Regions from separate parts of the Pseudoduganella lutea genome, predicted to be linked through region 1. Evidence: predicted binding sites of a transcription regulator. Region 1 holds the regulator's gene; each other region holds the start of a gene.
The links. The regulator sigma-54, encoded in region 1, starts transcription at its own class of promoters, with help from an activator protein. The targets are predictions, from matches to a motif close to TGGCANGNAANCTGCTTT.
Positions count from the first base shown of each region.

Region 2: a site for sigma-54 is predicted at 2,433-2,450, ahead of EWM63_RS15605 (ANTAR domain-containing response regulator). Genes of this name have one in related genera too.
Region 3: a site for sigma-54 is predicted at 968-985, ahead of adh (aldehyde dehydrogenase). Genes of this name have one in related genera too.
Region 4: a site for sigma-54 is predicted at 4,154-4,171, ahead of EWM63_RS15790 (pilin). Genes of this name have one in related genera too.

Region 1 is NZ_CP035913.1:2,480,167-2,486,029, forward strand. Features, by position in the region: gene EWM63_RS10485 (enoyl-CoA hydratase/isomerase family protein) at 1-588, opposite strand, end outside; gene hpf (ribosome hibernation-promoting factor, HPF/YfiA family) at 796-1,152, opposite strand; gene EWM63_RS10495 (RNA polymerase factor sigma-54) at 1,244-2,719, opposite strand; gene lptB (LPS export ABC transporter ATP-binding protein) at 2,805-3,566, opposite strand; gene lptA (lipopolysaccharide transport periplasmic protein LptA) at 3,567-4,160, opposite strand; gene lptC (LPS export ABC transporter periplasmic protein LptC) at 4,192-4,785, opposite strand; gene EWM63_RS10515 (KdsC family phosphatase) at 4,811-5,350, opposite strand; gene EWM63_RS10520 (KpsF/GutQ family sugar-phosphate isomerase) at 5,350-5,863, opposite strand, start outside.
Region 2 is NZ_CP035913.1:3,682,027-3,687,889, forward strand. Features, by position in the region: gene EWM63_RS15590 (ABC transporter substrate-binding protein) at 1-368, shown strand, start outside; gene EWM63_RS15595 (ABC transporter ATP-binding protein) at 370-1,206, shown strand; gene EWM63_RS15600 (ABC transporter permease) at 1,203-2,078, shown strand; gene EWM63_RS15605 (ANTAR domain-containing response regulator) at 2,461-3,060, shown strand; gene EWM63_RS15610 (CmpA/NrtA family ABC transporter substrate-binding protein) at 3,094-4,239, shown strand; gene EWM63_RS15615 (MFS transporter) at 4,548-5,861, shown strand.
Region 3 is NZ_CP035913.1:5,273,124-5,278,986, forward strand. Features, by position in the region: gene EWM63_RS22570 (nucleoside recognition domain-containing protein) at 1-865, shown strand, start outside; gene adh (aldehyde dehydrogenase) at 1,038-2,558, shown strand; gene EWM63_RS22580 (DUF779 domain-containing protein) at 2,576-2,956, shown strand; gene EWM63_RS22585 (MBL fold metallo-hydrolase) at 3,001-3,891, opposite strand; gene EWM63_RS22590 (class I SAM-dependent methyltransferase) at 4,018-4,824, shown strand; gene EWM63_RS22595 (vanadium-dependent haloperoxidase) at 4,805-5,863, opposite strand, start outside.
Region 4 is NZ_CP035913.1:3,724,249-3,730,111, forward strand. Features, by position in the region: gene recX (recombination regulator RecX) at 126-596, shown strand; gene sucC (ADP-forming succinate--CoA ligase subunit beta) at 1,209-2,378, shown strand; gene sucD (succinate--CoA ligase subunit alpha) at 2,392-3,273, shown strand; gene EWM63_RS15785 (FHA domain-containing protein) at 3,434-4,024, shown strand; gene EWM63_RS15790 (pilin) at 4,221-4,700, shown strand; gene EWM63_RS15795 (hypothetical protein) at 4,960-5,547, shown strand; partial or broken gene EWM63_RS15800 (cyclic pyranopterin monophosphate synthase MoaC) at 5,565-5,768, opposite strand.

The sequences.
Region 1 (5,863 bases):
CAGCTCGGCCGCCGGCACATAGTGATCGGCCAGCCGGCAATACATCGCGTCGGCCGCGCCGATCGTCAGCGCCGTCAGCGCCAGGTACACGCCCAGCTTGCCTGGCGCGTGGGACAGGAAATAGCTGCCGCCCACGTCGGGGAACAGGCCGATGTTCACCTCGGGCATTGCCAGCCGCGTGCGGTCGGTCACCACGCGCACGCTGCTGTGCGGCCCGCCCTGGGCGATGCCCATGCCGCCGCCCATCACCACGCCATCCATCAGGGCCACGTAGGGCTTGGGAAAGCAGTACACGAGGTAGTTCAGCGCATACTCCTCGGTAAAGAAATCCTCGATCTGCGCACTGCCGCCTTGCGGCGTCGCTGTACCGGCCGCATGGAAGAAGCGGATGTCGCCACCGGCGCACAGCGCCTTTTCGGTGGTGCTGCGGACGACGACGGCGGCAATGTCGCTGTCGTCGCGCCAGGCCAGCAACGTGCCGGTGATCGTGCGGATCATGTCGAGCGACAGCGAATTCAATGCCTTGGGTCGGTCGAGCGTGATGAAGCCGGTGCCATTGCGCACCTTGGTATGGACGTGGTCGGTCATGGTGTCTCGCATCGTTGTCGTTATTGGCCTCATTCTAGCCATGGATGCGGATCGTGTGGGTGTAAAAGGTGAACTGAAGAGGAACTGAAGGTGAACTGCCGTGAACTGCGGTGAACTGCCGGGATGCGGTGAGGTGCGGACGTAACAAAGGGCGCATTGCGCGCCCTTCTGTTGCAGCAGCCAGCCGGCTGCGACCTGCACCCGGCGTTATGCGGGTGACGCGGGAATCTCGATCTCGCTCAGGTGCTTGATGGTTTCATGATTATGATTTTGCACTTTATCCTTGTGCTTCATGACCTGCCGGTCCAGCTTGTCGATCAGCGAGTCGATGGCCGCATACAGGTCCTGCGCGACGCTTTCGACAAACACGGTCTTGCCCGACATGCGCAGGTTGATTTCCGCCTTCTGCCTTTTTTCTTTCTCGGTGAGATTATCTACACTCAGGATCACACTTACATCGATCAGCTGATCGAAATGCCGTCTAACGCGTTCCAGCTTGTTCTGCACATACTCGCGAATGGCAGGGGTTACGTCGATATGGTGTCCACTGATGGTCAGATTCATACACACACTCCTAAAGAAGATCAATCCAGGTTCGTGCGGCTTCCGCCATCAAAATGCGGCGGCGCAGAGGAACCCATACACTACAGATTGCTTACAAGGACTTGCGGAGGCTGACTGGGGGAATTTTCAATGCTTCGCGATATTTGGCAACAGTGCGTCGCGCAATCACCATGCCTTGTTCACCCAGCATGTCCGCAATCTTACTGTCGGATAAAGGGTTCTTCGGGTCTTCGGCTCCTGTGAATTGCACGATCAGCGCCCGGATCGCAGTCGAGGAAGCTTCCCCACCAGCTTCGGTTGCGACGTGGCTGCCAAAAAAATACTTCAACTCAAACATGCCATGCGGGGTGAGCATATATTTTTGAGTTGTTACCCGAGAGATAGTACTCTCGTGAAGACCCAGTGTATCAGCTATTTCACGCAACACAAGGGGTCTCATTGCCACCGCGCCATGCGAGAAAAAGTTCTTTTGCCGCTCGACGATGGCCTGGGCCACGCGCAGGATCGTGTCAAAGCGCTGGCGCATATTCTTGATCAGCCACTTGGCTTCTTGCAGCTGCGCATTCATCTGCGTTTCGCCCTTGCCCTGTTTGAGCAGGCTGGCATACAGCGCATTCACGCGCAGGCGGGGCATCACGTCATTGTTGAGCGTGACGATCCAGCCATTGCGTCCTTTCCTCACCACGACATCCGGTACGACATAGTCTGACACGTCGGCCGCGAAGGCGGCGCCCGGATGCGGATTGCACTGCCGAATCACCGCTTGCGCTTCGCGCAAGTCTTCATCGTCGCAATCGAGTGCCTTCTTCAGCTTGTTGAAGTCGCGCTGCGCAAACCACTGCAAGTGTTTTTCAACGATGCACAGCGCCATCCGCCGCGTGACCAGCGGCACGCCCGGCATGCGGCGGATCTGCAGCGCCAGGCATTCGGAAGCGTTGCGCGCACCGATGCCGGCCGGATCAAAGCTCTGCAGCAGCTTCAGCGCGGTGCGCAATTCGTCGAACTCGATCTCCAGCTCTTCCGGCATGCGCGCATGGATATCTTCCAGGCTCTCCTCGAGGTAACCGTTATCGTCGAGCGCATCGATGATCAGCTCCACCAGGGCGCGGTCGCGCGGCTCCAGCACCGTCACGCGCATCTGCTCCATCAGGTGTTCGCGCAGGCTGCGATGGCTTGCCTCGAGCTGGGGGCGGCCATCGTCGTCGTCCGGTCCCTTGCCACTGCCCGCACTGCTCCAGTCGGTATCGCCGGCACCGGGGTCGAGGCCTTCGCCTTCGCCGCCCTCGTAGGGCTCCGGTTCCGGGGCGGCCGGCGCATCCTGCGGCGGGCCGCCTTCGGGCGGCGCCTCGCCCGGCGCCTGCGTGGTGTTGATCGCCCCATCGCCCAGCAGGCGCACGGAACGGTCGAGCGGATCGTCGAGCCGCTCGAGCAGCGGATTATCGGTCAGCAGCTGTTCGAGTTCCTGGTGCAGCTCCAGCGTGGACAATTGCAGCAGCCGGATCGACTGCTGCAATTGCGGCGTCAGCGCGAGGTGCTGGGAAGTGCGCAGTTGCAAGGACTGTTTCATGGCTGTTTCATGGCTGCTGGTTCAAGACGGCTGGTTTATGCTCATTATCAGTGGAACAACGCGTGGCGCAACGCGGTCGACGCGGTTACATGCGGAAGTGCTCACCAAGATAGACACGGCGGACGGACTCGTCGGCGATGATGTCATCGGGCCGGCCGGAGGCCAGTACGCTGCCCTGATTGATGATATACGCCCGGTCGCAGATGCCCAGCGTTTCACGTACGTTATGATCCGTGATCAACACACCGATGCTGCGTTCCTTCAGGAAGCGCACGATGCGCTGGATCTCGATCACGGCGATCGGATCCACGCCGGCAAACGGTTCATCCAGCAGCACGAAGCGGGGATTGGTCGCCAGTGCGCGGGCGATCTCCACGCGGCGGCGCTCGCCACCGGACAGCGACAGCGCCGTGTTCTCGCGCAGCTTCTCGATCTGCAAATCGGCCAGCAGCGCATTCAGGCGCTTGTCGATCTCGGCCTTGCCGAGCGCCTTGCCGTCCACCTTCTGGAGCTCCAGCACGGCGCGGATATTTTCTTCCACGGTCAGCTTGCGGAACACCGATGCTTCCTGCGGCAGGTACGACAGGCCGAGGGTGGCGCGCTTGTGGATCGGCAGGCTGGAGATGTCGGTACCGTCGAGATCGATGGTGCCGGCGTCCGACGCCACCAGGCCCACGATCATGTAGAACGACGTGGTCTTGCCGGCACCGTTCGGGCCCAGCAGGCCCACCACTTCGCCGCAGGCCACCTGCAGGGACACGTCATGCACCACCTGGCGCTTGCCATAGCTCTTTTGCAATCCGCGCACGATCAGCGTGCTGCTGCAATCTTGCTGCTCGCGCGCCATCTAGTTCCCCGCTGCCGGCGCGGCCGGCGGTTGCGTGGTGGCGGGAGTCGATGCGGGAGCCGGCGCCGTGCGCTTCGGCTGGATCACCATCGTGCCGCGGCCGGCGCCCGGCTTGTCGGTGCCCGTGCTGGAATTGCGCACGCTGAAGAACTCGCGGCGGCTGTCGTACGAAATGAACTCGCCTTCCACCTCGTCGCTCGGCTTCGTGCCTTCGAGGCGGCGGATCTTGGCCTTCGAATACATCTTCACCAGTTCGGCCTTTTCGTCGTATTCGATGCGGTCCGCTTCGCCTTCCATCCACTGGTCGCCTTCACCGTCGCGCTTCTGGCGGAACGCCACCTTCTTGCCGCCGCCGGTCAGCGTGGCCAGCTGGTAGCCGTCCGGCGTGTAGGTCACCACGGCCTTGTCGGCCTTCATCCGCAGCGTGCCACGCGTGAGCGTCACGTCGCCGGTGAACGTGTAGACCTGCTTCACGTCGTCCGCATCGAGGCGGCCATAGTTGATCTCGGTGGGCTTGTACGAGTCTGCCTTTTCGGCGGCGGCAAAGCCCGCCGCGCCCAGCAGCAGCAGCGCCGACAATATGAGTCTCTTCATCTTCGATTCCTATCTGCGATTCTTGTTTGCTTCACTGCCGCGCACGGGGCGGATACACGATGGTGCCCTGGCCGAGCTGCAACTGGCGCGTGGCATTGTTGGCCTTCATGCCAACGCCGGTGGCGGTCGCGCCGCCACTCTGCATGCGCACCGGCCGGTCCGTTTCCATGCGGTCCTCGTCCGGATAGATCGTCAACAGCTCGGTGGCCAGGTGCATTTCCCGCGCGGCGGGTGACGCTGTCCTGTGGATGTTCACGTTCTTCGTCAGCGTCACGCGCGTATTGTCCTCGTCGACCCGTGCATGCTCGGCGCGGATATCCATCGGCGGCTTGTCGCCGGAAATGCTGCGCACCACGGGCTTGTCGATCTCCGACGAATCGTCGGACGGCCGGTGCGTCAGCTTGTCACCCGAGATGATGTAGCTGGGCTGCCCCGTCTCCGACATGCGCACGAACGAAAAGCGCTCCACGATGTAGTCGGGCTCGTCGACCTTGATGCCGGCTTCCATTTCCCCGCCGGCCCGGTTCATCAGCTCGAGCAGCCAGAACGAGCCCAGCGCGCCGAGCAGCGCGAGGACCATGCCGATCGACAGCCGGTAGCGGTGTGCTGTTCGCTGGTTACGCATCCTGTCTCCCTGTAGACGTCAGCGCTCAGGCCAGGAACTGGGCCATGACACGCTCGTAATTGCCCTGCGCGCGCAGCACGAATTCACAGATTTCGCGCACCGCGCCATGGCCGCCGCGGTGCTGCGTCACGTGGTGCACGCGCGCCAGTACTTCCGGCCGGGCATTCGGCACGGCCACCGCGAAACCGGCGCGCGACAGGATCGGAATGTCGACCACGTCGTCGCCGATGAAGGCCACCTGTTCCTCAGTGAGGTTCAACTGGTCCAGCAGCGCCTTGAACGGCGTGAGCTTGTCATGGCCGCCCTGGTGCACGAACTCGATCGCCAGGTCCCTGGCGCGGGCCGCCACCTGCGGCGAACGGCGCGCACTGATGATACCGGTGAGCACACCGGATTCCTGCAGCAGCTTGATGCCCAGGCCATCCTGCACGTTGAACGTCTTGAACGCTTCGCCCTCGGCACCGTAGTGCAGGCCGCCATCGGTCAGCACGCCATCGACGTCGAAGATGAACAGCTTGACCTTCGCGGCCCGTTCGAGGTTGGCCACGTCATATGTTTCACTCATCAGATCACCTTTGCACGGGTCAGGTCATGGATGTGCAGCGCGCCGACCAGCGTGCCCGCGTCGTCGACCACCAGCATCTGGTTGATGCGGTGCTCTTCCATCACGGCCACGGCATCGACGGCCAGCTTGTCGGGGCCGATGGTACGCGGATTCGCGTGCATCACGTCGCCGATGACGACCTTGCCGAAATCCTGCACCTTGTCGATCAGGCGGCGCAGATCGCCGTCCGTGAACACGCCCACCGGCCGGTATTGCGCGTCGACCACCGCCGTCATGCCCATGCCTTTTTGCGTGATCTCCATCAGCGCGTCCGGCAGACGCGTATCGGCCGTGACGGCGGGAATCGCCGCCCCGTGGCGCATCACGTCGCGCACGTGCGTCAGCAGGCGGCGGCCCAGCGCCCCGCCCGGGTGCGAGCGGGCGAAGTCCTCTTCCTTGAAACCGCGCAGGTCCAGCAGCGCCACGGCGATCGCATCGCCCAGCGCCAGTGTCACGGTCGTCGACGCCGTTGGC
Region 2 (5,863 bases), 1.2 Mb from region 1:
TGATCCTGAAATCGTATGAAGTGCTGGGCGGTCCGTCATCGGCCACGCTGCTGTACGCCACCGAGAAATACCGCAAGCAGAACCCGAAGACGCTGCGCTCCTTCGTGCAGGCACTGGCCGAGGCGGCCGACTACGCGGCAAAGAACCCGGAAGGCGCGGCCGACATCTACCTGAAGGCGAACAAGAGCAGTATCGATCGCGCCCTGCTCGTGAAGATCTTCAGGAACCCCGAAGTGCAGTTCAACATCGCGCCACAGAACACGCTGAAGATCGCGCAGTTCATGCACCGCGTGGGCGCCGTGAAGAACAAGCCGGCCACGTGGCGCGATTACTTCTTTGAAGAGCCGCTGGTGGCGAAGGGGAGCTGACATGGCACCGCTGCAGGTCGTTCGCCCTTCCTCGCCCCCGGGCGCGCTGCTGAGCGCCCGCGGCGTCACCCTCGAATACCGCAGCGGCGGCAATGCCGTGCGTGCCACGCAAGGCGTCGACTTCGACGTGTTCGCCGGTGACCGCTTCGTGCTGCTGGGGCCTTCCGGCTGCGGCAAGTCGTCGCTGCTCAAGGCCGTCGGCGGCTTCATCGAACCCGCCGCGGGCACGATCACGCTGAACGGCCAGGCCATCACGAAGCCGGGGCCGGACCGCATCTGCGTCTTCCAGGAATTCGACCAGCTGCCGCCATGGAAGACGGTGCTGGAAAACGTGATGTTCCCGCTGCTGGCGTCGAAAAGCTGCGGCCGCGCCGAAGCCCGGGAACGCGCGCGCCACTGGATCGCCCGCGTGGGACTGGACCGTTTCGAGAACGCGTACCCGCACACGCTGTCCGGCGGCATGAAGCAGCGCGTGGCCATTGCCCGCGCGCTGGCGATGCAACCGGCCGTGCTGCTGATGGACGAGCCCTTCGCCGCGCTCGACGCCCTCACGCGTCGCACGATGCAGGAAGAGCTGACGAAACTGTGGGAGGAATCGCCGTTCACGCTGCTGTTCGTCACCCACTCGATCGAGGAAGCGCTGGTGGTCGGCAACCGCATCCTGCTGCTGTCGCCGCATCCGGGCCGCGTGCGCGCGGAGCTGAACAGCCACCAGTTCGGCTTGCACAGCGGTGGCGGCGCCGAATTCCAGCAGGCCGCGCAGCGCATCCACCAGCTGCTGTTCGGCCAATCCCCGGCGGCGCAGCCCGCCCATGACGATGAAAGGATCGCCCTGTGAGCAATCTGGCCCCACCGATCCGGCAAGAGTTTCAATATGACCTGGCGCCCGCCGCGCCGGCATCGCTGCAGCGGCGGCTCCCGCTGGTGCAGCGCCTGTGGCAGCAGGGCTGGCTGCGCAAGACCGTGGTGCTCGCGGTGCTGGCGCTGCTGTGGGAACTGGCCGCGCGCTGGCAGGACAACGACCTGCTGTTGCCCACGTTCGTGCAGACGGCGCGCGCTTTCTTCGAAGGCCTCGCCAACGGCGAGCTGGTCGAGAAAATCCACGTTTCGCTGACCGTGCTGGTGCAGGGCTACGTGGCCGGCATCGCCCTGGCGTTCGTGCTGACCGCGCTGGCCGTCTCCACGCGCCTGGGTCGCGACCTGCTGGAAACGCTCGTCGCCATGTTCAATCCGCTGCCGGCCATCGCGCTGCTGCCACTGGCCATGTTGTGGCTGGGCCTCGGCAACGCCAGCCTCGTGTTCGTCATCGTGCATGCGGTGCTCTGGCCGCTCGCGCTGGGCACCTACGCCGGCTTCCAGTCCGTGCCGGCCACGCTGCGCATGGCGGGCCGCAATTATGGGCTCGGCGGGCTGCCGTTCGTCATCCAGATCCTGGTGCCCGCTGCGCTGCCGGCGATCGTGTCCGGACTGAAGATCGGCTGGGCCTTTGCTTGGCGCACGCTGATCGCCGCGGAACTTGTGTTCGGCGCCTCGTCCGGCAAGGGTGGCCTGGGCTGGTACATCTTCCAGAACCGCAACGAGCTGTATACGGACAAGGTCTTTGCCGGCCTGGCGGCCGTGATCCTGATCGGGCTCGCCGTCGAACACCTGCTGTTCGCCGCGCTCGAGCGCACTACCGTGCAGAAGTGGGGCATGCGTTCAAATAGTTGAGGGTCTGTTCCTAATGCCGTTCGGTTAGCGGAATTCGACCTAGCTCGCGACGCTAGCGTATTGGTGGCTTCACAGGGGTTTCGTGGAGCCTGCTCCACGCCTGGGAAGCGGTGATGGCATGCATGCCATCACTCCTCCCGGACACCGGTTTATGGTGTCGGACCGCTGCGGCGGACCGACCGGTTTTCGCATGATGTCGCCGATTTCCTGAACGGAAAACCGGTGTCCGACACATTTTCCGGATAAAGCGCCCGGAAAAAATGTCCGACACCAAGCATGCTAGTGCCAACCCAAATGGTCACGTCGCTTTAACTGAACGGCATTAGGAACTGTCCCGGGTTTTGCTCACCACTCTGGCACATTTATTGCTCTGCAATAGGGCATGAGCCGTCATCTCCGCATCGTCGTAGTTCACCCTCCTCACGAAAGTGATGCGTCGCTGCGTGCCGCCGCGCTGCACGAAGGCCTTCACGAGGCCGGATACGAGCTGGTGGCATCGCTGCCGGCCGATTTTCATCTGCCCGAGGAGATCGCCCGCCTGCAGCCGGACATGATCATCGTCGATGCCGAGTCCGATGCGCGCGACGTGCTGGAACACATCGTCGTGGCCACCCGCGACGAGCGCCGCCCCATCGTCATGTTCACAGAGGACGACAAGCAGTCGTCGATGGACGCGGCGATGGAGGCGGGCGTCTCGGCCTACATCGTCGCCGGCCTGAAGCCGGAGCGCATCAAGCCGGTGCTCAGCGTGGCGCTGGCGCGCTTTCGCAAGGAGCAGAAGCTGCTGGACGAGCTGCAGGACACGAAACTCAAGCTGGCCGAGCGCAAGGTCGTCGACCGTGCCAAGGGCCTCCTGATGAGCCGCCACGGCATGACGGAGGAGCAGGCCTACCAGCGCCTGCGGACGATGGCGATGAACAAGAACCTGAAGCTGGCCGAGATCGCCCAGCGGATACTGGATGTGGAGGACTTGCTGGGTTGACGCGCTGTCAATGCGCACCTGGCCGGAGCAGTCATGCAAATCGAAAAAACAACCGTCAACATAGGCTTCAACCCGCTGACCGACTGCGCCTCGGTCGTCATGGCATCGATGCTGGGCTTCGACGAGAAGCACGGCATCCGCATCGTGCTGTCCCGCGAAACGTCGTGGGCCGGCGTGCGCGACAAGCTGATGACCGGCGAACTCGATGCCGCGCACGCCCTGTATGGCCTTGTCTACGGCACCCAGCTGGGCATCGGCGCGCAGCCGCGCGACATGGCCGTGCTGATGAACCTGAACCGCAACGGGCAGGCCATCACGCTGTCGCGCCGCCTGGCGGAGCAGGGCGCCACCGATGGCGCGTCGCTGGCCACGTTGATGGCCAGGGACGTTGGCGAGCCCCGGCGCAAGTATGTCTTTGCCCAGACTTTCCCGACCGGCACGCATGCGATGTGGCTGTATTACTGGCTCGCCGCCCATGGCATCCATCCCATGCAGGACGTGCGGGCGATCACCGTGCCGCCATCGCAGATGGTCTACAACCTGGCCGAGGGCCATATGGACGGCTTCTGCGCCGGCGATCCCTGGGGCCACCAGGCCGTCATCGACGGCGTCGGCGTCACCGCCGCGGCCAGCCAGGAGATCTGGCCCGACCACCCCGAGAAAGTGCTGGGTGCCTCCCTCGACTTCGTCCAGGCGCACCCGAACACGTGCCGCGCGCTGATCGCCGCCGTGCTGGAGGCCAGCCGGTGGATCGACGCGAGCGATGAAAACCGCCGCGCCACGGCCGAAATCATCGCCGCCGTGCCGTTCGTGAACACCGACAAGGCGGCGATCCTGCCCCGCATGCTGGGCCGCTACGACAATGGCATCGGCCGCGAGTGGCAAGACGAGCACCCCATGTGCTTCCACCAGGATGGCCAGGCGAACTACCCGTGGCTGTCGGACGGCATGTGGTTCATGACCCAGTTCCGCCGCTGGGGGCTGCTGAAAACCGACCCGGATTACCAGGCGGTGGCGCAGTCCGTCACCCAGCTGCGGCTGTACCGCGAGGCGGCCGAATTGGCCGGCGTGGCAGTGCCGGCCGGCGTGCTGCGCAGCTCGACGCTGGTCGATGGCCACACCTGGGATGGCACGGACCCGGCCCGCTACGCGGCCTCCTTTGCCATCCACCAGCGCTGAACGCTGCATTGCACCATAAGCGGGCGGCGCTGCACCGCAAACTTGCACGCCGCTCCCCATTTGCCTCCCCAATCCCCCGCGTCGCTGCGTCGCTCCCTCTGTAACGAGCTGATAAGACAGCTGGCACGCCTCTTGCAAAGTACAGGGCAAGAGGTCAATGACGATCTCCCGAACATTGCATGGCCGTCCCAATGGCGGGGCGGCATCAGGACAACGGCGTCCGAGCAGTACTCACGAAACATGTTTTCGCGGGACTGCCCGGGCGCCTTTTTTTTTGCTTTGTAGCCTACAACAACAGGGATCACAAAATGACCAGCGACCTGACCCGCAAAGCTGACAGCATCAAGCTCTTCTCGCTTGCCACGCCGCAGATGCGTGCATTCCACCTGGCGTGGCTGGCGTTCTTCGCCTGCTTCTTCGCCTGGTTCGCCTGCGCCCCGCTGATGCCGGTGATCAAAGGCGAATTCGGCCTGACGGCCGCACAAATCGCCAACATCAACATCGCCGCAGTGGCGATCACGATCGTGGTGCGCATGATCATCGGTCCGATGTGCGACCGTTACGGCCCACGCAAGGCCCACACCGCGCTGCTGATCTTCGGCTCGATCCCCGTGTTTGGCGTGGCCGCATCGCAAAGCTACGAGAGCTTCCTGTTCTTCCGCATGCTGATCGGTGCGATCGGCGCCAGCTTCGTCATCACCCAGTACCACACGTCGGTGATGTTCGGCCCGCGCGTGGTGGGTACCGCCAACGCGGCCACCGCGGGCTGGGGCAATGCGGGCGGCGGTGTCACGCAAGCCACCATGCCGCTGATCCTGGCCGCGATCCTGATGCTGGGCGTGTCGGAAACGATGGGCTGGCGCCTCGCGCTGATCGTGCCGGGCGTGCTGATGATCGTCGTGGGCGCGCTGTACTGGAAGTTCACGCAGGATTGCCCGCAAGGTAACTACGCCGAGCTGCGCAAGGCGGGCATCGAACTTGAAGGCGGCAAGAAGGGCGGCTGGGAAAGCTTCAAGCTGGCCGCCGCGAACTATCGCGTCTGGCTGCTGTTCATCACGTATGGCGCCTGCTTCGGCGTGGAACTGTTCATCCACAACGTGGCCGCCACCTACTACGTCGACCAGTTCGACATGTCGCTGAAACAGGCCGGCCTGGCCGCCGGCAGCTTCGGCCTGCTGGCACTGTTTGCCCGTGCCCTGGGCGGCATCGTGTCCGACAAGATGGCCCTGCGCGGCAGCCTGAATGCCCGCGTCACGCTGCTGTTCATCCTGATGCTGGGCGAAGGCGCTGGCCTGATCTGGTTCGCCAAGGCCGATACCGCCACGGTCGCCATCTTCGCCATGCTGTCCTTCGGCATGTGCGTGCACATGGCCTGCGGCGCCACCTACGCGCTGGTGCCGTTCATCGACAAGCGGGCGCTGGGTGGTGTCACCGGCATCATCGGCGCGGGCGGCAATGTGGGTGCCGTCGCCGCCGGCTTCCTGATGAAGGGCGTGGGCAGCACGCAGCAGACGCTGTCGATCCTGGGCTTCCTGGTGCTGATCTCGGCCGCCTGCGCCATCGCGCTGCGGTTCTCGGCCGCCACCAACGAAGAACATGCGCTGGCCCGCGCCGCCGCCTGATT
Region 3 (5,863 bases), 2.8 Mb from region 1:
CATCATGGTCGTCATGCTGGCCCTGATGCGGCTGCTGGAAGCGCGCGGGGTGGTGGACTGGGTGGTGGCGAAACTCGCCCCCGTGCTGAAGCCGGTCGGCCTGACGGGCCTGAGCGTGTTCGCCGCCCTGCAAATCAGCTTTGTGAGTTTTGCCGCGCCGATCGCCACGCTGGCGATGATGGAGCAGCGCGGCGCGTCGGACCGGCACCTGGCCGCGACGCTCGCCATGGTCTTCGCCATGGGCCAGGCCAACGTCATGTTCCCCATGGCCGCGCTGGACTTGCGGCTTGGCTTGGCGCTCGCCGTGTCGGTGGCCGGCGGCCTGCTGGCCGCCGCGGCCACGTATTACGGCTTCGGCCGCGCCCTGTCCACGCGCGAGAAGCCGATGGACGAAACCCTCAAGCATCCGGTCGCCGAAGACGGCAAGGGCATCCTCGATGTCATCAACCGCGCCGGCGCCGAAGCATTCCGCATCGCGGTCGGCGTGATCCCGATGCTGGTGCTGTCGCTGGTGGCGATCACCATCCTGCGCGAGCTCGGGCTGTTCGCCTGGCTGACCGGGCTGCTCGCGCCACTGCTGCAAGCCGCGTCCATCGACCCCAGCCTCGTCCTGCTGACGCTGACGAAGGCGCTTGCCGGCGGCACGGCGGTCTTTGGTTTGCTGGGCGACATGCACCGTGACGGCACCGCCAATGCACTGCTGGTGAACCAGAGCGCGGGCTGGCTGATCCACACGATGGACCTTCCCGGCGTCGCCATCCTCATCTCCGCCGGCAAGCGCGTGGCGAAGGTGTGCCTGCCCGCGGTGCTGGGCGGCTGCGTCGGCATCGCGGCGCGCACCGTGGCCCACGTGCTGCTGGGGTAGCGGCCCTGGCGGCGCCCGGGCAGCCGGTGCGATGCCGCATCGCGGCGCTTTTGTGAAATAATCGCCAGGTGACATCTCGCCGGCACCAGACCGGAAACAGGATGGCATGGCGCTTGCAGACCCTGCATCATGCGCAAGCGTTCCCTTACTCCAACAGAGAAACGAGGACGACATGAATCTTGCCGACATCAGCAAACTGGGCGTGGCCAACCCGTTCCGCGAACGCTACGACAACTACATCGGCGGCCGCTTCACCGCGCCGGTCAAGGGCGAATACTTCGCCAACGTCACCCCGATCACGGGCCAGCCGTTCTGCGAGGTGGCCCGCTCGACGGCCGAGGACATCGAGCTGGCGCTGGACGCCGCCCATGGCGCCCGGGAAGCATGGGGCAAGACATCGCCGGCCGAACGGGCGAATATCCTGAACCGCATTGCCGACCGCATGGAACAGAACCTGGACATGCTGGCCACCGCCGAGACCATCGACAACGGCAAGCCGATCCGCGAAACCAAGGCGGCCGACCTGCCGCTGGCCATCGATCATTTCCGTTATTTCGCCAGCTGCATCCGCACGCAGGAAGGGTCGATCGCCACGATCGACCATGAAACCTACGCCTACCATTTCCATGAGCCGCTGGGCGTGGTGGGCCAGATCATCCCCTGGAACTTCCCGATCCTGATGGCCGTGTGGAAGCTGGCCCCGGCGCTGGCGGCGGGCAACTGCGTGGTGCTGAAACCCGCCGAGCAGACGCCCGCGTCGATCATGGTGCTGGTCGAACTGATCGGCGACCTGCTGCCGGCTGGCGTGCTCAACATCGTCAACGGCTACGGGCTCGAGGCGGGCAAGCCGCTGGCCTCCTCGAAGCGCATTGCCAAGATCGCCTTCACGGGCGAAACGGCTACGGGCCGCCTGATCATGCAATACGCGGCGCAAAACCTGATCCCCGTGACGCTGGAGCTGGGCGGCAAGTCGCCGAACATCTTCTTTGCGGACGTGATGGATGCGGACGACGATTTCTTCGACAAGTGCCTGGAAGGCTTCGCCATGTTCGCGCTGAACCAGGGCGAGGTGTGCACATGCCCGTCGCGCGTGCTCGTGCAGGAATCGATCTACGACAAATTCATCGAGAAGGCGCTGGACCGGGTGGCGCGCATCAAGGCCGGCAACCCGCTCGATGCGAACACGATGATCGGTGCCCAGGCGTCGCAGGAACAGCTGGAAAAGATCCTTTCCTACCTCGATATCGGCCGCCAGGAAGGGGCCGAGGTACTGGCCGGCGGCGAGCGCGCCACGCACGAGGGCGACCTGTCCGGCGGCTTCTACGTGCGGCCCACCGTGTTCAAGGGCGACAACAAGATGCGCATCTTCCAGGAAGAGATCTTCGGCCCGGTGGTCTCGGTGACGACGTTCAAGGATGAAGCGGACGCGCTGCGCATCGCCAACGACACCTTGTACGGCCTGGGCGCCGGCCTGTGGACGCGCGACGGCAGCCGTGCCTTCCGCGTCGGCCGCGCCATCCAGGCCGGCCGCGTGTGGACCAACTGCTACCACCTGTACCCGGCGCACGCCGCGTTCGGCGGCTACAAGCAGTCGGGCATCGGCCGCGAAAACCACAAGATGATGCTCGACCATTACCAGCAGACGAAGAACCTGCTGGTGAGCTACAGCCCGAAGGCGCTGGGCTTCTTCTGATGGCGCACGGCGACGCGATGACGGACCCCGTCCCCCGCGTGACCGCGACCCCCGCCGCGCTGGCCTTCATCGGTGAGCTGCGGCGGCGCCATGGCCCGCTGATGTTTTTCCAGTCCGGCGGTTGCTGCGACGGCAGCGCCCCCATGTGCTATCCGGATGGCGAATTCAACGTGAGCGACACGGATGTCCGCCTCGGCGAGCTCGATGGGGCGCCGTTCTACATGGGCGTCGAGCAGTTCGCCTACTGGGAGCACACGCAACTGATCATCGACGTGGTCGAGGGGAACGGTGGCATGTTCTCGCTCGATAACGGCACGGGCCGGCGGTTCTTGACGCGCTCGCGCCTGTTCACGGACGAGGAGTGCGAACGGCTGCGGGCGGGCGGTTCCGGCCGCTAGTGCCCAGCCGTGGGAAGGCGCGGCCGGCCGTGGCCGGCCGCGCTTCAGAACTTCAGGATTTCGCCGTCGGCCGGAATGCGCACGCGGTCCTGGACGCCGTGCTGTGTCACATGCTCCTGCAATTGCTTGCGGCTCAGCGTCATGTGGTTGATCGCATCCAGATGGGTCGCAACGATGGTGGCGTTTGGCATGCGCTGCCAGGCGTGCAGCACGTCGTCCTTGCCCATGATGATGGAGCCGGTGAAGCCCACCACGCGGGCGTCGCCGGCGTTCAGGACAATCACGTCCGGCTTGAACCTTGCCAGAGCCTGGTCGACGTCACGCTGCCAGATCGTATCGCCCACGACATAGACGGTTTTCATGCCCGGTGCCTGGAAGACGATGCCCATCGCCTCGCCGAGCAAGTCGGCCAGCGGTTTCTTCGAGTACATCTGATCCGTACCATGCTGGCCGCCGACCCTGGTCAGCTGCACGCCTTCGAACACGGCAGTCCCGTCGAGAATGCGGACATTCGTGTAGCCCTGGCCGCGAATGAGCTTGGCATCCGCGTCATGCTGCACGAACAGCGGCATCGCCTTGGGCACGAACTGGTGGTCGCCCCCGTCCCAGTGGTCGAGGTGGGTATGGCTCACGATCACCGCGTCCACCCCTTGCATGATGTCTTTTGCCGGCATCGGCAGTTCGACGAGCGGGTTGCGCAGCTGGCTGTTGAAGGTGCCCGGGAAACCGGGATACTGGCCCTTTTTGGCCAGGAAAGGATCGACGAGGAAAGTCTTTCCGCCATAGCTGATCTTCATCGTGGCGTTGCGAATCTGCTGGACCTGGACGGATTGCGTTGCCGTGGCCGTCCCGGTGTCCGGTGCTGCGTGGGCCATGATACCCGCCGTGCCGAGGGTCACGGCCAACAAGAAGGCCAGGGTGGTCGATCGTTGCATGTGCTGCTCCATGAAGGTGATTGATGGCAGCATTGTGACGGCGGATCGCTGGCGCTCATATTGGCCCGTATGCCAATTAACGATAGTTTCAGGCCAAATCGCTGACTTCTTCACCATGACCACACCATGACATCCACCGACGCGCAATTCGCGGGTCTGCTCCCGCAGCACTACGAACGCCATCTCGTGCCGCTGCTGTTCGAACCCTACGCGCGCGACCTCGTCGCGCGCGCCGTGGACCTGGCGCCGGGGCGGCTGCTGGAAATCGCCGCGGGAACGGGCATCGTGACCCGCCATCTCGTGATGGCGCTGCCATCGGCGCACATCGTCGCCACCGACCTGAATCCGGGCATGCTGGCGCTGGGGCGCGCGGCAATCGACTCACCCCGGCTGGCCTGGCAGGTCGCCGATGCGATGCACTTGCCCTTCGGTGATGCGGGTTTCGACCTGGTGGTGTGCCAGTTCGGCGTGATGTTCTTTCCCGATAAGCCAGCGGCGTTCGCCGAGGCGCGCCGCGTGCTCGCGCCCGGCGGCCGCCTGCTGTTCAACGTGTGGGATGCGCTGGCGGCCAATGCCTTTGCCCGCGAGGTGCAGGCCGCGATGGAAGAACTGTTTCCCGCCGATCCGCCAGGCTTCCTCGCCCGCACGCCGCACGGCTACCATGACCAGGATGCGATCGTGCGCGACCTGGCGGCGGCCGGCTTCACGTCGCCGCCGGACATCGAGACGGTGGCCCTGCAAGGCCGTGCCGCCGATGCGGCGAGCGTGGCGGCGGGCCTGTGCGAGGGCACGCCATTGCGGCTGGAGATCGCGGCGCGGGGCGGCGATCCGGCGGCCGCCACGGCTTTCGCGGCGGCTCGCCTGGCGCGGCGTTTCGGCGATGGCCCGCTTGCCGGCGCCATGCGCGCCCACGTCATTTCGGTTGCGGCATGAACGCGTGGCCCATCGTCCATGCCGCGACCTTCCTGCCCACTTCGGCCCCGGCGGCGGTCGAATAGCGGAAGTGCATGCCGCCGTAAATGCGCGCCATCCTGCTTTCGGCGGCCAGCGCATCGGTGTCCGTGTAGGTACGGGTCGCGTTGGTGACCTTGCTGTCCCAGGTGAACGTGACCTGGTCGGTGCCGTAGTACTGCCGCAGCAATTCGCCCAGCGTGGCGGCGGAGCAGGAATGCGCCGCGGGATACTCGGGATGGTTCGGCGTGGGCAGCAGCGGTGTCCACGCGGGGTCGGCGGCGGTGGCCGGGTTGCCGTCCGTTTCCGCCAGTGGAATGGCGCTCTGCGGCCGCCACGTGTCGTAGTGGTACTTCGCCTCCAGGCACGCGCCGATGGCATCGGCATAGTTCGTGTAGATCGCCGCCATCAGCCGGGCCGCATCGGCCGTATCCGCCGTGGTGCGGGCGAAGCGGCCGAAGTTGCGGGTGAAGTACGGGGGCGGTGCTTCGGAATGGAAGCGCGCCAGTTCCAGCTGACCGGCCGAGCGCCGCGTGCTGTGCGTTCCGCCGAGTTCCTTGACCTCGTTGAAGTCGGCGGCATACTCGGCGCTGTCGAGCGCGGGCGGCGGTGGCGGGCGGAACTGGGCGATGGTCGTCAGCGTGAACGGGCGGATCGTCGGCCAGTGGCGGTTGATCGGGTCCTTGCCCCGGAACCGGCCCGGCGTTTCCCGCGCCGCGTAGCCGGGCAATGACGTCGCCCGGCCGTCAGCCGCGCGGCGTTCCAGGTGCGCCGCCGCCGACGCCTTGCCAAGCGCAATGCCGCGTGCCCTGGCGGCATCGTCGGGAAGCGCCGCCATGAAGCGTTCGTGGGCCTCGCGGTACTGGTCGGCACGACCGGGAAAGAGCGCGCGCAGCACCTCGTAGGCGGCACTGCCCGCGGCCGCGTCGGCGGAGGCGCTCCCGTCGGGCCGCTGCGGCGCATACTGGAACGGCCGGTAGCGCCGGTCAATCGCCATGACGGCGTCGTACATGGCCAGGTG
Region 4 (5,863 bases), 1.2 Mb from region 1:
CCTTGCAGTCCACTCAATGATCCTGGGCTTTGTAAAAGCTCTTCATCGCCACCGGCCGCTTTGCGGCGGTGGCGATGTTTTTTTATACTGTCCACTTTCCTGTTTCCACTGATCGATCACGCCCGATGCGAGCTCCCCCGCCCAGCCTGAAAGCCCGTGCCCTGCGTCTGCTGTCCACCCGCGAGCACAGCCGCCTCGAGCTGGCTCGCAAGCTGGGGCGCCACGCGGAAGAGGGCGATGACATCAATGCGCTCCTGGACTGGCTGGAAAAGAACAAATGGCTGTCGGAAGAGCGTTTTTCCGAATCGCTGATCCACCGCCGCTCCGCGCGCTATGGCAACAGCCGCATCCTGGCCGAGCTGCAAAGCCATGGCGTGAAGGGCGAAGCGCTGCAGGAACTGAAGGCCGGCCTCGTCGAAGACGAAGTGGCCCGCTGCTGCGACGTCTGGCGGCGCAAATACCATGGCAAGGTGGCCGAGGACGCCGAAGGGCGCGCCAAGCAGATGCGCTTCCTGATCGGCCGGGGTTTTTCCCAGAAAGCCGTGCGCGCGGCGATGAAGGGCTACGACCCGGATGACGAGTTTGGAAATATCTGATATTCACGCGGTTTAGATCAGCCTTCGGGCTGCTTTTTTGTTGCCTGTCACCGGTTCCCACCTCCAATGCTCCGGCGTGGCGCCCCCCGACGGCTCGAAGTTGTACGATCACGTTGCTATCCAGTGCCTGATCGGTGTGCTACACTTTTGTGGTTTTATGCAGCACCGCGGGTGCGGTGGTTGTCCGTAGAAGCTGCGGCAACGTACGAATCAGTACAAGGCTGCTTACTAATTAGGCCGCGCAAGCGGCATCGGTGTTATGTCTCTGTCAAATCCTTTGGAGTGTGCGCTTTCCCCCATGCGCGCCATGAATATCCAGGCGTCCATGCCTGGCGACGCACCACGGAATTTGTACACGCATCCTGCCGACATCAAAGTCAATGACATCCTGCTGGCTTCCACGATATCGGTTGCCGCCAGCGCCGCGCACCCGCACAGAAACCGTACCAACCCGACAACTGTCACGCTGTCCCCCCCGGATGACGCGCCAATTGGCCGGTCTCGACCCACGCTGGGCGGTTCGTTCCGCCACCACAGCCCAGGTGCCGCACGACTGAAGTAGCAGCAACTTTTAAACCCCATTTCATATTCAGCATCAGAAGGGAAGCCAGCATGAAAATCCATGAGTATCAAGGCAAAGAAATCCTCCGGAAGTTCGGAGTGACGGTTCCGCGCGGCATTCCGTGCATGTCCGTGGAAGAAGCAGTGAAAGCTGCCGAAACGCTGGGCGGCCCGGTTTGGGTGGTCAAGGCGCAGATCCACGCCGGTGGCCGTGGCAAAGGCGGCGGCGTGAAAGTCGCCAAGTCGCTGGAGCAGGTCAAGGAATACTCCGAGCAGATCATGGGCATGCAGCTGGTGACCCACCAGACTGGCCCGGAAGGCCAGAAAGTCCGTCGCCTGATGATCGAAGAAGGCGCCGACATCAAGAAGGAACTGTACGTTTCGCTGGTGACCGACCGCGTTTCGCAGCGCGTGGTGCTGATGGCTTCCTCCGAAGGCGGCATGGACATTGAAGAAGTGGCCGAATCGCATCCGGAAAAGATCCACAACGTGATCATCGACCCGGCCGTGGGCCTGACCGATGCGGATGCCGACGATGTCGCCCGCAAGATCGGCGTGCCGGAAGGCTCGATCGCCGATGCCCGCGCCAACCTGCAAGGCCTGTACAAAGCCTACTGGGATACCGATGCATCGCTGGCTGAAATCAACCCGCTGATCCTGACCGGCGAAGGCAAAGTCATCGCCCTGGACGCGAAGTTCAACTTCGACTCCAACGCGCTGTTCCGCCACCCGGAAATCGTCGCCTACCGCGACCTGGACGAAGAAGATCCGGCTGAAGTCGAAGCGTCGAAGTTCGACCTGGCTTACATCTCCCTGGACGGCAACATCGGCTGCCTGGTGAACGGCGCCGGTCTGGCCATGGCCACGATGGACACGATCAAGCTGTTCGGCGGCGAGCCGGCCAACTTCCTGGACGTGGGCGGTGGTGCAACGGCCGAGAAAGTGACCGAAGCATTCAAGATCATGCTGAAGAACCCGGGCCTGAAGGCGATCCTGGTGAACATCTTCGGCGGCATCATGCGCTGCGACGTGATCGCCGAAGGCGTGATCACCGCATCGAAGGCCGTGCAGCTGCAGGTGCCGCTGGTTGTCCGCATGAAGGGCACCAACGAAGACTTGGGCAAGAAGATGCTGGCCGATTCCGGCCTGCCGATCATCGCCGCCGACACCATGGAAGACGCAGCGAAGAGCGTTGTTGCCGCTGCTGCCGGTCAAGCTTAATTAAGGAACCAACATGTCTATTCTGATCAATAAAGACACCAAAGTCATCACCCAGGGCATCACCGGCAAGACCGGCCAGTTCCACACCCGCATGTGCCGCGAGTACGCGAACGGCAAGAACGCCTTCGTGGCAGGCGTGAACCCGAAGAAGGCCGGCGAAGACTTCGAAGGCATTCCTATCTTTGGTTCCGTGAAGGAAGCGGCTTCGGAAACCGGTGCAACCGTTTCCGTGATCTACGTGCCGCCGGCAGGCGCCGCCGCCGCGATCTGGGAAGCCGTGGAAGCCGAGCTGGAACTGGCGATTTGCATCACCGAAGGCATTCCTGTCCGCGACATGATGGAAATCAAGGATCGCATGGCCAAGGCCGGTTCGAAGACCCTGCTGCTGGGCCCGAACTGCCCAGGCCTGATCACGCCGGACGAAATCAAGATCGGCATCATGCCGGGCCACATTCACAAGAAAGGCCGCATCGGCGTCGTGTCCCGTTCGGGCACGCTGACGTACGAAGCCGTTGGCCAGCTGACCGCACTGGGCCTGGGCCAGTCGTCGGCCGTGGGCATCGGCGGTGACCCGATCAACGGCCTGAAGCACATCGACGTGATGCGCATGTTCAACGACGATCCGGACACCGACGCGGTCATCATGATCGGCGAAATCGGCGGTCCTGACGAAGCCAACGCAGCGCGTTGGATCAAGGACAACATGAAGAAGCCGGTCGTCGGCTTCATCGCTGGCGTCACCGCGCCTCCGGGCAAGCGCATGGGCCACGCCGGCGCGCTGATCTCCGGCGGTGCCGATACCGCCGAAGCCAAGCTGGCAATCATGGAAGAGTGCGGCATCACCGTGACGAAGAACCCGTCCGAGATGGCCAAGCTGCTGAAGGCAATGCTGTAATAACGGCAATGTGCTCCGCTTTTGCGGAATAATGACGGGGGCTTCGGCCCCCGTTTGTTTTGGTGAACCGACACCAACCATGCTCCTACAGCTGGGCTGGTTGCTTAACAACGTCGGGGACAGTCCCCGAATTTTTACAACAGTCTGTGGAGGCGATGCGTTGGCGAAGATTTTGATTTCCCGCGATGGCGTGCTGGAAAAAACCGTGCAGCTGACGAAAGAGCGCATGACGATCGGCCGCCACCCTCACAACGACATCGTGCTCGAACACCAGACCGTGAGTGGCGAACATGCGGCGATCACGACGATCCTCGACGATTCCTTCCTGGAAGACCTGTATTCGACGAACGGCACGTTCGTCAACGGCCACCGCGTCGGCAAGCATCACCTGCAGCATGGCGACACGCTCAAGCTGGCCAAATACAGCATCGACTTCGTGGCGGATGGCATCCGCCCGATCAGCGGCATTCCCGCCATGCCCCTGGTATTGCCGCCGGCCCGCATCGAAGTGTTGAACGGCAGCAATGCCGGCCGCACGCTGGAATTGAACAAGCCCCAAACCACCCTCGGCCGCGCAGGCGTGCAGGTGGTCGTCATCACGCGCACCGAAGCCGGCTTCGCCGCTGTCCATGCCGAAGGCGATCGGATTCCGCTGCTGAACGACGCGCCACTCGGTAAGCTGCCGCATCCCCTTGTGGACGGCGACGTGCTCGATCTTTCCGGTACGCGCATGGCATTCCGGCTGGGCTGACAAAATTCGTCAGGTGACGGCGCGGGAGCCTGACAATCTACGGACATGAAAGTGACGGAATTTGTCACTATTTCCAGCGAGAACTATCATAAGTGGCCTTTTTCGGCATGGAAATAGATCAAGCCGGGCTGGCACGGTGATTGCTCTACTTCAATCATCCCAACCCGTTTCGTTTTTTACCTGAAGGAGCAACACCATGAAATCCATGAACCAGAAAGCCCAAGCCGGTTTCACCCTGATCGAACTGATGATCGTCGTGGCCATTATCGGTATCCTGGCTGCCGTGGCGATTCCTGCCTACAGCGACTACACCGTGAAGGCCAAGATGGCCAACGCCGTGTCCGCAGCCGACTCGCTGAAGACCGCCGTTGCCGTGTGCGCCCAGGAAGCCGGCGGTTCCCTCGATGATTGCGATAACGGCAGCGGCGGCATCCCGGCAGCCAACGCCTTCACCGCCACCAAGGAAGTTGCTTCCGCTACCGTGACCAACGGCGCCGTCGCGCTGACCCTGGCTGCTACCGGCCTGGGCACCAACGTCGATGGTCGATTGATCACGTTCACGCCGGCACTGGCGGCAAACGGTTCGGCCATGACCTGGGCGATCACTACCACGGTGACGAACACCGCGGCAGCCGCAGCCATCACGAAGAACAGCGTGACCCCGCCGGCGAACTAATCAAACCAGCAGCAAACCAAAACCGGGCAACAGCCCGGTTTTTTTATGTCTGACAACCTCGTCATTCGCTTGGCAGTCAGCGCTTGCACGCCTTGTCGATGCCCGAAGAAAGTACGACCAGCCTGTCAAAAAACAGGTTAATCTGTCTTTGTCTTGCATATTGCGGCGATCGATACCAAACCCGGCAGTACAAGCGAAAGGTGCCCGCTGGCAGCCATGGCGGGGCTCACCGAACCCAGCCATCCTTGAAAGGGTTGCCATGCGTGCGCTATTGATTGCGGCAGGGACGGGACCGGATGCAAAAAACCTCCAGCGGGTCGGCATTCATCTGCGGGGCAGCATTTATGCCGGCGATGCGATGGTATTCAAGACGGTCGTGGTGCCAAGCCCGACCTCTCCACCGAGTGCATTCGTTGGATTCCTGCCCATCACCAGCCCGCCCAAAGGGCGCACCAGCACCGACTTCTACGAGTACCTGGCGGAAGCCAAAACTTTCATCTGCATCGCACACAACGGTGCACTCGACGGTCCCATTCTTTCCGACGAATTCAGCTCGTTCAAGGAGATGCAACCGTGGCATACCGACACCACGGGGACGACGCTGTGGGATGGCGGCGCGCTGTTCTGGAAGACCGTGGGATGGGCGCCGAACACCCGGAGAATTCTCCTCCTGGGCTGCAACTCGGCAAATCACTATGCCAAATGCGTCAACGACGTGGCCGGGATACCTGTCTTCGGCTTCATGAACAGTTGCGCGGCAGCCGATAACGCAACAATGGAGAGACACGTCGGCAGTATCGAAACGACCGGGAAAAGTTTCGGCATGGCCCGGGTGCCGCCAGCCTGATGGGCCGGGGAATCAGCTCAAACCGTCGCCGACCAGTCCCCCGACTTGCCGCCGTGCTTCTCGCGCACGCGGATCTCGCTCATCACCATTCCCCGGTCCACGGCCTTGCACATGTCGTAAATGGTCAGCAGCCCCACCTGTACGGCCGTCAGCGCCTCCATCTCGACCCCCGTTTTCCCGTAAGTCTCGACCTGCGCCCGGCAGTGCACCGAGGAAGCGGCCATGCTTAGAAACGATTCTTGGCCCACAAATGGGACAAAAATGGGACAGAGTCCCTGGTATAAGTGTAGCACTTGGCTACGTGGTTGTGCTGATG